DNA from 2 places in the Cytobacillus sp. FSL R5-0377 genome. Region 1 is predicted to be linked to the other one. Evidence: riboswitches for the same ligand, from Rfam matches in the RefSeq annotation. Region 1 holds a riboswitch; the other holds the start of a gene.
What was found. Region 1 has a riboswitch for glycine ahead of gcvT (glycine cleavage system aminomethyltransferase GcvT). Riboswitches for the same ligand answer to the same signal wherever they lie in the genome.
Positions count from the first base shown of each region.

Region 2: it holds a riboswitch for glycine, as region 1 does, so the genes downstream of both, purU (formyltetrahydrofolate deformylase) here and gcvT (glycine cleavage system aminomethyltransferase GcvT) in region 1, are expected to answer to the same signal.

Region 1 is NZ_JBBORA010000001.1:3,753,794-3,761,318, forward strand. Features, by position in the region: gene comGD (competence type IV pilus minor pilin ComGD) at 1-23, shown strand, start outside; gene NSQ49_RS19105 (phosphatase) at 7-333, shown strand; gene comGF (competence type IV pilus minor pilin ComGF) at 350-766, shown strand; gene comGG (competence type IV pilus minor pilin ComGG) at 756-1,139, shown strand; gene NSQ49_RS19120 (shikimate kinase) at 1,152-1,649, shown strand; gene NSQ49_RS19125 (YqzE family protein) at 1,728-1,913, shown strand; gene NSQ49_RS19130 (YqhG family protein) at 1,956-2,750, opposite strand; gene NSQ49_RS19135 (DEAD/DEAH box helicase) at 2,728-4,416, opposite strand; glycine riboswitch at 4,597-4,685, shown strand; gene gcvT (glycine cleavage system aminomethyltransferase GcvT) at 4,844-5,947, shown strand; gene gcvPA (aminomethyl-transferring glycine dehydrogenase subunit GcvPA) at 5,964-7,310, shown strand; gene gcvPB (aminomethyl-transferring glycine dehydrogenase subunit GcvPB) at 7,303-7,525, shown strand, end outside.
Region 2 is NZ_JBBORA010000001.1:2,038,418-2,045,942, forward strand. Features, by position in the region: gene NSQ49_RS10505 (TerC family protein) at 1-10, opposite strand, end outside; gene NSQ49_RS10510 (FbpB family small basic protein) at 25-150, opposite strand; gene NSQ49_RS10515 (hypothetical protein) at 469-1,464, opposite strand; gene NSQ49_RS10520 (hypothetical protein) at 1,756-2,073, shown strand; gene NSQ49_RS10525 (FbpB family small basic protein) at 2,626-2,751, opposite strand; gene purU (formyltetrahydrofolate deformylase) at 2,820-3,686, opposite strand; glycine riboswitch at 3,824-3,924, opposite strand; one part of gene NSQ49_RS10535 (IS3 family transposase) at 4,098-4,987, opposite strand; one part of gene NSQ49_RS10535 (IS3 family transposase) at 4,987-5,263, opposite strand; gene NSQ49_RS10540 (MFS transporter) at 5,370-6,557, opposite strand; gene NSQ49_RS10545 (glycosyltransferase) at 6,693-7,331, opposite strand.

The sequences.
Region 1 (7,525 bases):
GATTTAATGTGGAGAAGGAATGAAGGCTTTTTTCTGGCTGAGCTCCTGCTGTCTTTATCAGGGATGCTGCTTGCAGCAGGAATAATTTTTCCCCTTATCATAAAGGCAACTGAGCAGGCAGAAGAAGTAAAACAGGATTATGAAAGCACCAAGCTGCTTTTTGAAAGTCTTATGGAGGCTGCATCGGAAGGGAGTTTTCCTGAGGGGAAAGCCATGGAGGTAAATCAAACGGTTTATAAAATTCTCCCTAAGGAAAAGCAAGGAGTTATGGAGGTTTGCATAAGGTATGAGAATGTACGGGGTAAAGCAAAGGAAAAGTGTGAGGTATTTTAGTAATGAGGGATTTACAATGCTTGAAATGCTATTTGCATTTTCAGTTTTTTTATTGATTGTTTCCTTATTGCCGGTTAGCTTAAATTTCCTTTCTCATGACTGGAAAATGGAAGCCAGGACACAAAGGCTTGAATGGCATGTATTTATTAATCAGCTGAAAAAAGAAATCAGAATGGCTGATGCTTCAAAAATAACACCTGCTTCAATTGTGTTAACTGTAGACGGGAAAACTGTTCTTTATGAGAAATATGGGTCCAGCTTGCGAAGGAGAGTAGATATGAAAGGACATGAGATTGTCCTTCAAAAATTGAAAAGCATTTCATTTGCGTCTGCCAATGGCGGAGTAGTAATAAATGTTTCAGATAATTTTGATCAAGAGCATTCCGCATTTCTTTATTACTTAATGGATATGGAGGATATTGATGTACCGTAATCAAAATGGATTTGCTTATCCTCTTACTTTAACAATCATTCTGGCTGCACTTTTCCTTCTTACCATTCAATTAGATCAATTTATTTCTGAGAAAAGGGTTGTGAAACAGACTGAAACCGTAATGATGCAGGAATATTACCTGCTTTCTTCCTTTAAAAAAACAGAAAAAATGCGAATGGAAAATATTACTCCGGAAGAGTCAGGAGTTTATTTGTTTAAAGATGGGAAGGTCTCTTATGAAATTTCTCCTGTGGCAGCAAGCCTAATTCAGATTACTTTCAAAACAAAAATTGGCTCTGCTAAGGAAATTACCGGTTATGCTTACTATGACACAGACCTGCAAAAAATGATAAAATGGATTGAAAAAAACTGAGTGGGGATAAAGATGAAGCCAATTTACTTAATCGGATTCATGGGTTCCGGCAAAACAACTATTGGAAAAGAGCTGGCAGCCTGCTTAAATCAGCAAGTAATCGATACAGATGAAGAAATAGTTAAGCGGGAAAATAAGAGTATTAATGATATTTTCGCGCAGCATGGAGAGCAATACTTCAGAAACCTTGAATCACTTATTTTAAATGAATTGGATGAAAGAGCGCGAGTTATAACTACTGGCGGGGGAATTGTGATAAAGCCTGAAAACAGAAAATGGCTTAGCGAAAAGGGGATTGTTTTCTTCCTTTATGCGTCTCCTGAAGAAATCTTCAAACGGATAGAAAAGGATCATACCCGACCGCTTCTGAAAGGTGATAAAAAAAAGCTGATTCACGAAATTTATGAAAAAAGAATGCCGCTCTATAAAGAAACAGCTCATGTGACCATTGATACAACTAATAAAGATACATCAGAAATTATACAAGAGATAATAGATTGTTTAGAGTGAAAACCCGTTGGACATACTTGTAAATGATAAAAAGCAGGATGCCATGGCAATTCTGTGCGGAAAAAAGGCGGTATGAGTATGAAATCCAACGATTATGTAAAGTATCTTACACAGACAGTAGTAAAATATATTGACCAGCCAAAAGATGAGCGAAAGCGGCATCGAATTGAAAAAAAGGACATGAAAGAGCCGTTTTTATTCAGATGGTTTGGCATGATTTCTTATCTATTCTACTTGGGGATGAGAAGAAAAAAAAACAAATAGCTCATGCAAAAAACCGGCAAAGTCTGCCGGTTTTTTGCCATTTTAGACTGCGCTGTCTGTCAGATAAAAGAGACCGCCATTTATTATGGAGATATTAATCTTTGGCTCATATTGCTCCTGAAGGGCAGTTTTTTCGTTTTCATAACTTTCCCCTTTTTCTTCCGCCTCTTCGTAGAAATGTTCAAGAAGTCTAAGATCTTTTTGCCAGCGCTCACGGGCTTCCTCTGCCCATATATGATCTTCTTGTTCAATTTCGGCCTTAATGAAATTTGCTACCCTGAATACTCCACTCCCCGGCTTAATAAGCGGAGACAAGGTAAACGAGTAATCTGGGATTTTAGGTGTAAGGCTCATGCCGAGCAATCTGTCATGAAAATTTTCGACCATTTGGCCATTAATTAGTTGTAGGCCGATCGATTTAAAGACATCCCGTTTTCGGTCGCATTGATAAGATACGCGAATGTTCATTCCCAGCCAGGGCCTTAACGGAACCTGATTTCCAGGTGCCTGCCGGTGATTTTCATATAATCGTATATAGCCTGCCAGTTTCCGGGCTGAATCAAAGATCTGGTGAAGCCTCGGTGAGCCGAAGTGAATGACTTCCCCCTTTATATGTGGCGGCGCCAGCTGCTGGTTTGTAATAAGCGTCAGCTGCATGGGATTTGGAATTCCGCCTGTTTTTTCGAGATAATGCCAATAAAAGGGCCGATTCATTAGTTCCTTATCCAAATCAATCGTCAGCTGCACGGTCATATACCCTGGACCTTTATCAGTTATTTCACACCCATTTGCGTGAAAATACCTTTCAAGGAATTTATGAATTTCCTGTTGCTGCATTCAGTTCACCTTCCTTCAGATCCTCCGCGAATTGGATCATGCTCGTCAAGTTTTCCATTTTGATTCTCATTTCACCTTCTGAAGCTGATCTTCCAAATATATCAACAAGGTGATCATCGATACTGCCAAATTCAAGCTTGGTTAAAATATCGTCCAAATCACCGATAACTTTTTCGAAAAGATGTATTTTCTCATACAAAAGCTTCATAATATGTTCTTCGACTGTTTCTTTCGTGGCAAAATTATAAATCATAACATCCTTTTCCTGGCCGAGACGATGGATTCGCCCAATCCTTTGTTCAAGCCGCATGGGATTCCAAGGGAGATCAAAATTAATGATATGATTACAGAATTGCAGATTTATTCCTTCTCCTCCTGCTTCTGTTGCAATCAGTACTTGAGCATTATTTTGGAAAAGCTCTCTCATCCAGTCCTTTTTGCCTCTTTTAAATCCCCCTCTGAAGGGAACTGATGTAATCCCATATTGCTTTAAAAACCACTGAAGGTACATCTGCGTTGCCCTGTATTCAGTAAAGATTATGACCTTGTCATTTATTTTCTGTATTAATTCCAGAGCTTTTTGCGCTTTGGAATTTTGCTGGACAGCTTCAACCTTTTTGATAAGGTATTGTATTTGCTCCTGAAAAGCTATTGAAGGATGCTCCTGTCTTTTTATCATATTTTGAAGTGTAAAATAGACAGCTTCTCTGCTTGAGCACGCCTCTCTTTGCAGAGTCATTACCGAAAATTGGCTGGAACTGACCCAATCTTCTTCACCCCGGAGCTCTGTTACAGCTTTATAAAGTTCACGCTCAGCCTGCGAAAATTCAATCGGTATGGTTTCCACATGTCTCTTGGTCCATTCGATCCCGGTATCCGCCCTGCGGTTGCGGATCATAACTTTGTTCACGAGCTCCTTTAGATGTGCATCATCGTTCAAAGAACGGGAGTCCTTTTTATAGTTCTCATAAAAAGCTGATTCGTTGCCCAGATGCCCGGGTTTGAGCAGGGACACAAGATTGAAGATCTCACTGATTCTATTCTGAATGGGTGTTGCTGTTAATAGCAGGCAGAACTTCTTTTTAAGGTTTTGTACAAATTCATAGTTTTTTGTTTTATTATTTTTTAGCTTGTGAGCTTCATCTATAATAATCAGGTCATAATCAAGGCTGTAGATAATATCACGATGGGGATTGCGCTTGGCTGTATCGATAGATGATACAACTACATCACATTGTTCCCATACATAGCTTTTCCGCTGCGCCACAGCCGGTATGAAAAATTTGCTGTTCAGCTCCATAGCCCATTGTGAAACGAGGGAAGCTGGAACGAGTATAAGGACTTTTTTTACAAGTCCTCTAATCATATATTCCTTTAATATCAAACCAGCTTCAATGGTTTTGCCAAGACCGACTTCGTCAGCCAGAATAGCTTTTCCGTTCATGTTTTCGACTACCTGCTTTGCCACTTCCAGCTGATGTGGAAGCGGAGTAAGGTTCGGCAGATGCTTCGGAGCCTGCAGGCCTTCAAAATCAGGAATAGTTGTATGGTTCTCAACCTCAACAGCCAGTTTATATAGCTCCCAATTTCCCCATGGGCCGTCATCGTCAATTCTTTTTAAGAATTCATCCTGCCAGGCAGAATCAAAGCCAATTTGCACTGTCATAAAAACAGCTCCTTTTATCTATATAAAGATATTGCCCAAACCCTGTTTAGGTGGTACGATGTTAGTAGCTTTGAAAGTTTTGAAAGTTTACAAATTACATTTAGTTAACCGAAGTAAATGAAGCTTTATTTTTTCTGTTTGGTATAAGTATGACCATCTTGGAAAATTTTATAAATGCGAATGACAACAAGGGGAGAGACTACGTTTGTAGCGCCGAAGGAGCAAGCAAAATTTGTGAATCTCTCAGGCAAAAGAACTCTTGTTTGACGCAGCTCTGGAGAGTGCTTTTAAATAAGCCACCCAAGGGGAAAGCCGATTTCGGTAAACTTTCAGGTGCAAGGACAGAGATCTTCTCATATTTGAGGGGATACTCTGTCCTTTTTTATGTTCCTAAAACAAATTAAACAGATTTAAGGGGGACGAGTAAATGTCACAGTTAAAACGCACGCCTTTATTCGAGGTGTACAAAGATTACGGAGCTAAGACCATCGACTTCGGCGGCTGGGACCTTCCTGTTCAATTTTCAAGCATTAAAGAAGAACATGAAGCAGTCCGCACAAAAGCCGGCCTTTTTGATGTATCCCATATGGGAGAAATCGAAGTGAAGGGGACGGACAGTCTTAAATACCTTCAAAAAATGATGACAAACGATATTTCCAAATTAAAGAACTCAGGTGCTCAATATACAGCCATGTGTTATGAAAATGGCGGAACTGTTGATGATTTACTTGTCTATAAAATAGAGGAAGACTACTATTTGCTAGTTGTTAATGCTTCCAACATTGAAAAAGATTTTAACTGGCTTCAGGACCATGCTGAAGGAAATGTGGAATTAAAGAACCTTTCAGAAGATATGGCCCAGCTGGCAATTCAGGGGCCGCTTGCCGAAAAAGTGCTCCAAAAGCTTACTGGTACAAATCTGGCGGATATCGGATTCTTTAAATTCCAGCAGGATGTTGATTTGAATGGCAAGAAAGCGCTTGTCTCCAGAACGGGTTATACAGGAGAAGACGGATTTGAAGTTTACTGTGATTCCAAGGATGCAGCGGCATTATGGAATGAAATCCTTGAAGCGGGCAAAGAAGAAGGCGTTCTCCCATGCGGACTTGGTGCAAGAGATACGCTTCGCTTTGAAGCCAACCTGGCACTATATGGCCAGGAGCTCTCTCCTGATATCACACCGCTTGAGGCAGGAATCGGCTTTGCTGTAAAAGTTAATAAAGAAGCTGAATTTATCGGCAAAGAAGTCCTTAAGAATCAAAAGGAAAATGGGATTCCGCGCAAGCTGGCCGGAATTGAAATGATTGACCGCGGTATTCCGCGCCATGGATATCCTGTATATAAAGGGGAAGAACTGATCGGAGAGGTGACAACAGGCACACAATCTCCGACGTTAAAAAAGAATATTGGCCTTGTTCTTATCAAGAAAGAGCATGCGGAGCTCGGAACTGAATTGGAAGTGGAAATCCGCGGCAAAAGATTGAAGGCTAAGGTTGCAGCAACACCTTTTTACAAAAGAGAAAAGAACTAACCGGGGGGAGAAAATAATGAAACATCGCTATTTACCGATGACAGAGTCTGACCAGAAAGCCATGCTAGAAAAAATCGGCGTCAGTTCTGTAGAAGAATTATTCAGTGATATTCCCGAGAGTGTAAGGTTCAAGGGCGAATATAATATCAAGCCGGCGAAATCAGAGACAGCCTTAATGAAAGAGCTTACGAAAATGGCTCAGAAAAATGCTGATCTCCGCACAAATACATCTTTCCTTGGCGCAGGTGTTTATGATCACTACATGCCGGTCATTGTGGATCATGTATTATCCCGTTCAGAGTTTTATACTGCCTATACTCCTTACCAGCCGGAAATTTCCCAGGGAGAGCTGCAGGCAATTTTCGAATTCCAGACTATGATTTGTGAATTAACAGGAATGGATGTTGCCAACTCATCCATGTATGATGGCGGGACGGCTCTTGCTGAAGCAGCAATGCTTAGCGCAGGAAGCACACGCCGTAAGAAAATCTTAATCTCAAGTGCAGTTCACCCCGAATCAAAGGAAGTAGTAAAGACATATGCAAAGGGGCAGTATATTGAAGTTATTGAGGTCCCTCATAAAGAAGGCATCACTGACCTTGAAGCCCTAAATGAAATGATTGGCGATGATATCGCAGCTGTGATTGTACAGTATCCTAACTTTTTTGGAAGAGTCGAGCCTTTAAAAGAACTCGAGGAAATTATCCACGCCCATAAATCCATGTTTGTAGTCTCAAGTAACCCGCTTGCTCTTGGCGCACTTACTCCTCCAGGAAAGTTTGGAGCAGACATTGTAGCAGGAGATGCACAGGTTTTCGGTATTCCGACTGCTTTTGGAGGCCCTCATTGCGGATATTTTGCCGTAACCTCCAAGCTGATGAGAAAAGTGCCGGGCCGTCTTGTCGGACAAACGGTAGACGATCAGGGACGCCGTGGTTTTGTGCTTACCCTTCAGGCGCGTGAACAGCATATACGCCGTGATAAGGCAACGTCCAACATCTGTTCCAATCAGGCTCTTAATGCACTGGCGGCATCTGTAGCAATGACTGCTCTCGGCAAGAAGGGTGTAAAGGAAATGGCTTCTGCCAATATGCAAAAAGCCCATTATGCAAAACAGCAATTTAAGTCCAGCGGTTTTGAAGTTCCATTTGAAGGTCCTTCGTTTAATGAATTTGTTATCAAGCTGAATAAGCCTGTTAAAGAAGTTAATCAGAAGCTCCTTGAAAAGGGCATTATTGGCGGCTACGATTTGGGCCGAGATTATGCTGGCCTGAAAAATCATATGCTTGTTGCTGTAACAGAATTGAGAACGAAGGAAGAAATTGATGCATTCGTTAAAGAAATGGGGGATTACCATGCATAAGGAAGATCAGCCACTCATCTTTGAACTAAGCACAGAAGGCAGAATCGGCTACAGCCTGCCTGAAATGGATATTCCGGAAGCTGACTTGAGCGAACTTCTTCCAGAAGGCTACCTGAGAGAAGAAGAGCCAGAGCTGCCGGAAGTGTCTGAACTGGATATCATGCGCCATTATACTGCACTCTCCAATCGAAATCATGGGGTTGATTCAGGATTTT
Region 2 (7,525 bases), 1.7 Mb from region 1:
ACAATTCCATCTAAAACACCCTCCCTATTTCACCTTTGTGTATCTTTCGTCTAAACGCTTTTCAATTTTTGCCAGCAATTGTTGATCTTTCAGCAGCTCTTCTTTGTTTTTCTTAACTAATTCTGCGAATGACATCTTTGCTTTTTTCATCCTGGTCTCCTTTCCTTCTAATTTTATAAGTATTGAAAGCTTCACACTGTTTCCCTGCAGTTATGTCGATTGAGGATTTCCATGCCGTCTTTATAAGGCAATAAAAAAACCTCTACCAGCAGGCGGTAAAGGTTTAAAAAACAAAAAGACCTTTACCCGAAACAGGCAAAGGTCTTGCTAACAACGTTAAGGTTGCCAACAAAGCCGGGAGCTCTTAACTCCGAAATGACGACTCTGTTGTAAAAGCTACTCCCCTTTAGGAGAAACTATTCAACTATTTAAAATAATCATACTCTAATTTGTTCAAAATGTCAATACTTAAGCAAATCGGTAATAAATTAAAATGAAAGTCGCTAGGACGAAAATAAAGTTCAGAAATACAAACACAAATTGATCTGCCTTCGTTTTGTGCAGCTTGATCGGCGGGTTATAGAAAGATACTCCTTCAATGATGAAAATAATCAGCACAATATGGATCATAAAATGCCCGATCACCTCTGTCATGCCAAACAGCATTGTAGTTGTGATGAAAATAACTGTCACGACGAAACCAACTACACGGTTAAGAATCCCTACTACAAGAAGGTAACCGACTACAAACTCAATAAATGCAGCCATAACAACGAATGCGGCAGGTGAAAAGCCGAATGTCGGGACTCCATGATTGGCCACAATATCCAGAGACATGCTTGGATATACCCATTTTTCAACAGCCACCCAGCATAAAGATAAACCTGTGCCCAAATATAAGAATGGAAATCCAACCTTCTCCAGCTTCGTGCTGCCGACCAGCAGTACCCCAATAATGGCAACATAATATCCATAATCAAGCATGTGGAATAAGCCATTCTGCATGGTAACGTACACAAACAGCCCCAGTAAAATTACGGCCCCGGCCTTTGTTGAAAAATGATGCGGAATTAGCAGAAAGCCAATTGCTGCCCATGTTAAAATCAATGCAATCGTATTGGTTAAATGAAATTCAGGCGCAAATAGTGTTCCATTCGTTACCTGGAGGATTAATGCGGCAGCCGTTCCATACTTCAAAATATATCTGCTGTATTTGCGGAACCCTGAGAGCCAGTCATCAAGCTTCTTAACTTTAGCCCATTGTGATGTCCTCGGTATAACCAATGTCAATAATGCAAGGACAATCGCAGCTGTCAGGGCCAGTCCCATAAATAAAGGTGATAATATATTTTCAATGGTTTCCTTTTGAGGTACCACGTTCGTGAACCATTTCACATGAGCACTTGTAAAAAAAGGTGTCATGATTAAGCCTAATATTATTAATAACTGAAATATTTTCTTCATGGCTATTGTGCCTCCTTGATGGCTAATAAAAATATATAAACAATATAAGTACAGTTTTAATATAATATACTTCTTATCCATGTAGAGTATTCAAAAATGAACATTATGTGAAATAATTCACATAATGTACAGTTCATGTATTATTACCTTAACTCTTGTAAAACTCTTTTCAATTCCTTTAAACTCCTGTTCCAGCAGTAAAAAAGTTCGAATCCTGTCAGATTCTTTTAGTTTACTAATCTTAAAATAGTGGTTATGATGATAGTTATAATCATGCAAAGGGGTGAGGGAATGAGGAAACGACGGGTAATGCCGCTTTTAATGCTATCTGTTTTTTTATCCTTTCTCATAACCCAATACCCTGGTGTCCATTATAATGACATTCCGATGGACCAAAGCAAAGCAGTAACAGTTTCGGACTATACCGAGAGCTTCCTATTAAAAGATGATCCTAAAAAGCATATCTTCACACTGGATATAATCTCTTTATCCATTACAATCCTGACAGTTATCCTTTTTATATATAGTGCGCTGCACTTCGCCCGCAGGAAAAAGATATTTTATACTCCAATCTTCTATGAGGCGAATTATGTTATTCAAGCTCCTTAATTGTCCAGCAAAACAATTAAAGGAGGAAGGCATAATGTGGATTAGATTTTTAATGATCGGTTTATTTTCATTAACAGCTTCCAGCCTGTTCTTTTATCAGGGAATGGAAATGTATCATGCTTTCACAGATTTCTTTAGACAAAAATAAGAAATTGGCGCCCAGGGACTCCCTGGGCGTTTTTATTAATATATTTAGTTCCCTTGGTTCCATCCGCTTATTTTTGGGGTGCATTAATCCGCTTCATACCCTATGGTCTGTTCTCAAAGGTGCGATTCATCCACATTGGGTCCCTTCACTCCCTCCAGCATCTCCTCAATGGCCCTATTCTTCCTCTTTAGTTCCCTTTATTCACCCTTGTCTATTCTTCCTTATTAGGTCCTTTCACTCCCTATTGCCTCTCCTCAACGGCACTATTCTCCCTCATCAGTTCCTTTCCTTTCATTCTCTCCTCTTCCAAAAGCACTAATCCTAAATACACCTGCAGCCATTCGGCTTTTCAAAAAAGCCATAAAAAAACCGGCCTGCTTTATTCCCAGGCCGGGTATACTTTCTTACTGTGCTTTTGCGTATTTATCGTCTATTTTTTTTTCGATCTTCTCAAGCTCACGACGATCTTTTAAAAGTTCTTCTTTATTATGCTTTATCATTTCAAGCATTGATAATTTTTTCTTTTTCATTTCTGCTCACCTTCTCTCATGATGTTGGTAACCTTCTTGATGCAAGATCTTTGTTATTACAGTGCGGCTTAAAAAACTATCGTCTTATTGCCATGCACGATTACTTTGTCTTCCACATGCCAGGCGACTGCCTGTGCGAGTACCTGCCTCTCCACATGCCTGCCGGCAATTTTGAGATCCTGTGCAGTGTGCCTGTGGTTAACCCGCAGGACATCCTGCTCAATGATCGGCCCTTCATCCAAATCATTTGTCACATAATGGGCGGTTGCCCCAATCAGCTTGACTCCGCGGTTAAACGCCCGTGCATAAGGATTGGCTCCCACGAAGGCCGGCAGGAAGCTGTGATGAATGTTGATAATCCTGTTTGGGTATTTGGAAATAAAGCTCGGCGAAAGAATCTGCATATATCTCGCCAGTACAATGAAATCCGCTTTTCCATCGAGCAGCTCAACCGCCTTTTGCTCGGCTTCCGCTTTAGTATCCGGTGTAATCGGAACATGATGATATGGTATTCCGAAACCCTCCACCACTTCTCTCATGTCGGGATGATTGCTGATCACCAGTGAAATATCCACTTCAAGCTCATTCGATTTCCAGCGCCACAGCAGCTCGAGCAGACAGTGATCCATTTTAGAAACAAATATGGCCATCCGCTTGCGCTCGCCTTTCCCGCTCAGCTTCCATTCCATTGAATATTCTCTTGCCATTTCAGGCAGATCCTCTTTCAGTTTTGAAAAGGACTCGTCAAAATCATTCATATCGAATTCAATCCGCATAAAAAAGATGCCTGCCAGCGGATCAGTTGTGTGCTGGTCAAAATGGACAATATTCGCTTTATGCTCCAGAAGGAAGTTGGAGACTGTGGAAATAATGCCTGGTCTCTCTGGACAGGATATCAGCAATGTCGCCCGGTTTGCGTTAATATTTGTGTTCATAATAGATTCCTCCAAGAGCCTTGCCATCCATATAAAAAGGACAGAAAAAAGGCGGCTTTTTTCCCCCTTCTCTGTCCTTTTACCTGAGAGTTTGACCCCTTTGGTGTCGCAAAGTACATGCGCGCTCTCCAGAGATGCGTCCGACTGCGGTTCTGTCTACCTGAGAGATTGGCTTCAAGGGTATTTTTGAAGCTTGCTCCTTCGGTGGCTACTATATGCTCTCTCCCGCAGCCGTCATTCGCTCTATATTTTTGTTATTTTCAGAATAATATATTTTTTGATTTATGTCAATGGAACTAGGTTCCTTTCACAAAGTTGCCACAATTGCAGGAAAGTTAATTTACTGCATAAATAAGAAAAAGCTTGAAGACAAGTGGACTGACCCGCGGTTTTGAGACTTAGAAAAAACACCTATGCTGCCTGTCCTCTATATTCAATAGGGGACAGGTAGTTTAATTTTGCCTGAATGCGTATTTCGTTATAATAACTCATATATTGATTTACGATATTTACTAACTTACAATGAGAAAGAGAAGATCTTTTTTGATCTTTGAATCCTTCCGACTTTAGCGAGGAGTGAAAGGATTCGATGACGGCATTATCATGGCAGTTTCCCTTTCGGGACATGCTTGTGATCATGCCGTTTTCTTTTGCCATATTCTGAAACGCATAGGAGGTATACACAGCCCCCTGATCCGTATGAATCATGATTCCTTCAGCTGGTTTTCTTTTTTCTAGAGCTTCCCGAAGGGTGCTTAAAACCAATTTAGTTTCCTGGCTTGTGCTCACCTTAAACGCTACAATTTCATTGTTGTACAAATCCATAATTGTCGACAGATAGACCATTGATGGACCATAAGGCAGATATGTAATATCTGTGACCCACTTCTCATTCGGCTTATCTGCTCTAAATTGCCGATTTAATAAGTTTTCAACAATAATATTGGTTTCTCCATTTAAGTATTTAGGTCGCTTCACCTTTATCTGGCATTGCACTTTGTATTTTTGCATAATTCTTTGGACTGTCTTCCGATTAACATCAACCCGATGATTTCGTTTGAGAAGAGCTTTAATTTTCCGGTGACCATAACGAAAATGATTTTCCTCGCAAAGATGTACTATAAGCTCTTCTAATGGACTCATTATGGTGTGAATATACTTTTTCTTCCACCGATAATAAGTAGCTTTTGGTACTTCCAAGGTACCTAAAATACTGATTATAGAATACACAGAAGACAGCTCCTCTACGACTTTTAACACGACTTGCGGCTCCAGCTCCTTTCTATCTCTTGGTACTTTTTTAAAATATCCAGCTGCATCTCCAATTGTTTATTCTTCCTTCTTAATTCATCTACTTCACTTAATTCGTCTGGCCCCTTACCATACGTGTATTGTTTGCCTACGGGCTGAGAAAACCGGTGAACCTGACCTTCTCTATGCCATTTCATCCAAGTTTTGATTTGTGAAACATTTCTAATTCCGAGCTGTTCCATAATTGCCTGATTGCTTAATCCCTTTTGCTTTAACTTAATCGCTTCCCACTTTATTTCTTCTGGATAATGAACTCTTGTCCCCATAAGAAAAACACCTCCAAAAATCGTATAGATATTAAATACGATTCAGGGGGTGTTTTTTCCTTGTCTCATTTTACTGGGTCACTCTAAAAGGTCTCCAAGCTTTTTTCTATAGGGCCGCCTTAGGTTTAGGCTCCCTTTTCTGCCAGGCCATTGTGATAAATAAGGTAACAAGCAATAATACCAGACCTAGAACAAACGGATAGGTTATTCTTACATCGTAAAGTATACCAGCAATCGTTGGCCCCAGAACGTTTCCAATGCTCATATAAGCATTGTTCATTCCCATCGCAAATCCCTGTTCATTACCGGCCATTTTTGAGATTAACGTGGTCAGAACCGGGCGCAGGATAGAAGTTGCAAGGAAAATGATCAGCGAAATAACGAAGAAAAGTGCATAGCTGCCTGCGAACAGTGAGACCAGGAATCCTAATGCTGCAACAGCCAAAAAGATATTTAATACCTTTCCTTCTCCTAATTTCCTAACCACCCGATCAACTACAAACAACTGCACTATAACACTAATAATCCCCGTCGAAGTCACCATAATCGCTATTGCCTGCGGAGTGGCACCATATTCATTATCCAGATAAAGTCCCAGCACTGATTCATAAGCCATTAATCCAAAGCTCATCACCAATGTGATGACAAGAGGAATAAAATAAGGCTTCTTAACAGACATTGCCAGCTTCTTGACCATTGGTTCCTCTTCCGGCATCTCTCCTGGCATGGTCTGCATTGTGCTGCTTTCTTCAAGGAGCATAATGGAAAAGAGAACAGCCACTAAAGAAACAAGCGCTGAAATCAGAAATGGCATTTTCAGGCCAAAGTCTGCCAAAAATCCGCCAATCCCGGGTCCAACTACAATTCCAAGTGACATTGCAGCTGAAACCAGGCCATTCCCTTTTGCACGCTGCTCCATTGTAGTAATATCAGCAATGTAAGCAAAAATAGCTGGAATCAGCAATGCCGCCCCAATGCCTCCAATGACACGTGAAAAGTAAAGCAGCCAAATGGAATCTACTGCATAAAAAACAAGCATGGATAATGTCAAACCAGCTAATCCGTAAATAATCATCTTTCTGCGGCCGTACTGGTCAGCCCATTTTCCCGCAATAGGAGAAAAAATCAGCTGGGCACCCGCAAAAATGGCAATCATTAGGCCTGCGGCTGTTCCCCCCTGATTAATGGATTCCAAATAAGCAGGCAAAATCGGAATAATAATCCCAAAGCTTCCGATCGCAATAAACATATTGATCATCAATATAATCATCTTTTTCTTTTGATCCCCTGACATAGCGGATACCCCTCCTTCTATATGTGAAAAATTTACATTATTTTTTTCGGCACGCTAAATAGCTTATAATGAGACAGGCTGCTTTGTCAAAGGAAAAAAAAGAGAGGCTCCAGCATATACTGAAGCCTCTTGTCTTTACCCCTTAAATTTGTCCGGGAATTGCTTCACAACCGCATCGGAAATAGTGTCTGCCATCATGATTATATGAGAAATTCCATCATCAATCGAAACAATTCTGGCTTCCCAATCCTTTACCAGACTAGATGTTAAATCATTCGTCACCAATTCAAGATGCTTGTACATCAATTTTTTCACATCTTCATTTTTCAGATTAGGATTTGCTCTGCTTAGGAATGCAGCAATCTCATCCGCATTGCGAAACCACTTTTTGTTGAGCTCGTTCACCTTTGCCCCCTGGCCGCTCTTGGCAGCCTCCACAATATCGCCCGCAATAACAATATGCACTTTAAGCAGTTCTGTCAGCTTAGCTCCCGCAGCTTCTCCGTAATAGGGCTTAATGGAATTCCCTATGTCCTCCTGATTTTTAAGTAGACGGGCCAAGACCTGCTTTTGATCCTCTGCTCCTGCTGTTGTGGCACTTGTAATATAGTTGCTTGTCCATAATACATGTTCGATCCATAGTCTGCGAAATTCATTTTCAAACTTAACCTCTGATTGAGTGATACACGGTTTCTGTGCAAATGCACTGCCCGGAGCTGCCAGCATATTCAGCGGCATAAGCAGCATTAATCCTATGATTAGTAATTTCTTCATATCCTTTTCTCCTTCCTAATTGAAAAAGCTTCCTTCTTATTTTGATTATCTTCAGATTTTTCATGCAAAAAAATAAGCTCAAGGCTAATGCCCCAAGCTTTTTCAATCAAACGGTTGATTTATTTGCAAAAACGACTATTTACTCTCAGATAAATCATTTTACTTTTGGATAAACTCTTTTTATTTTCGTATAA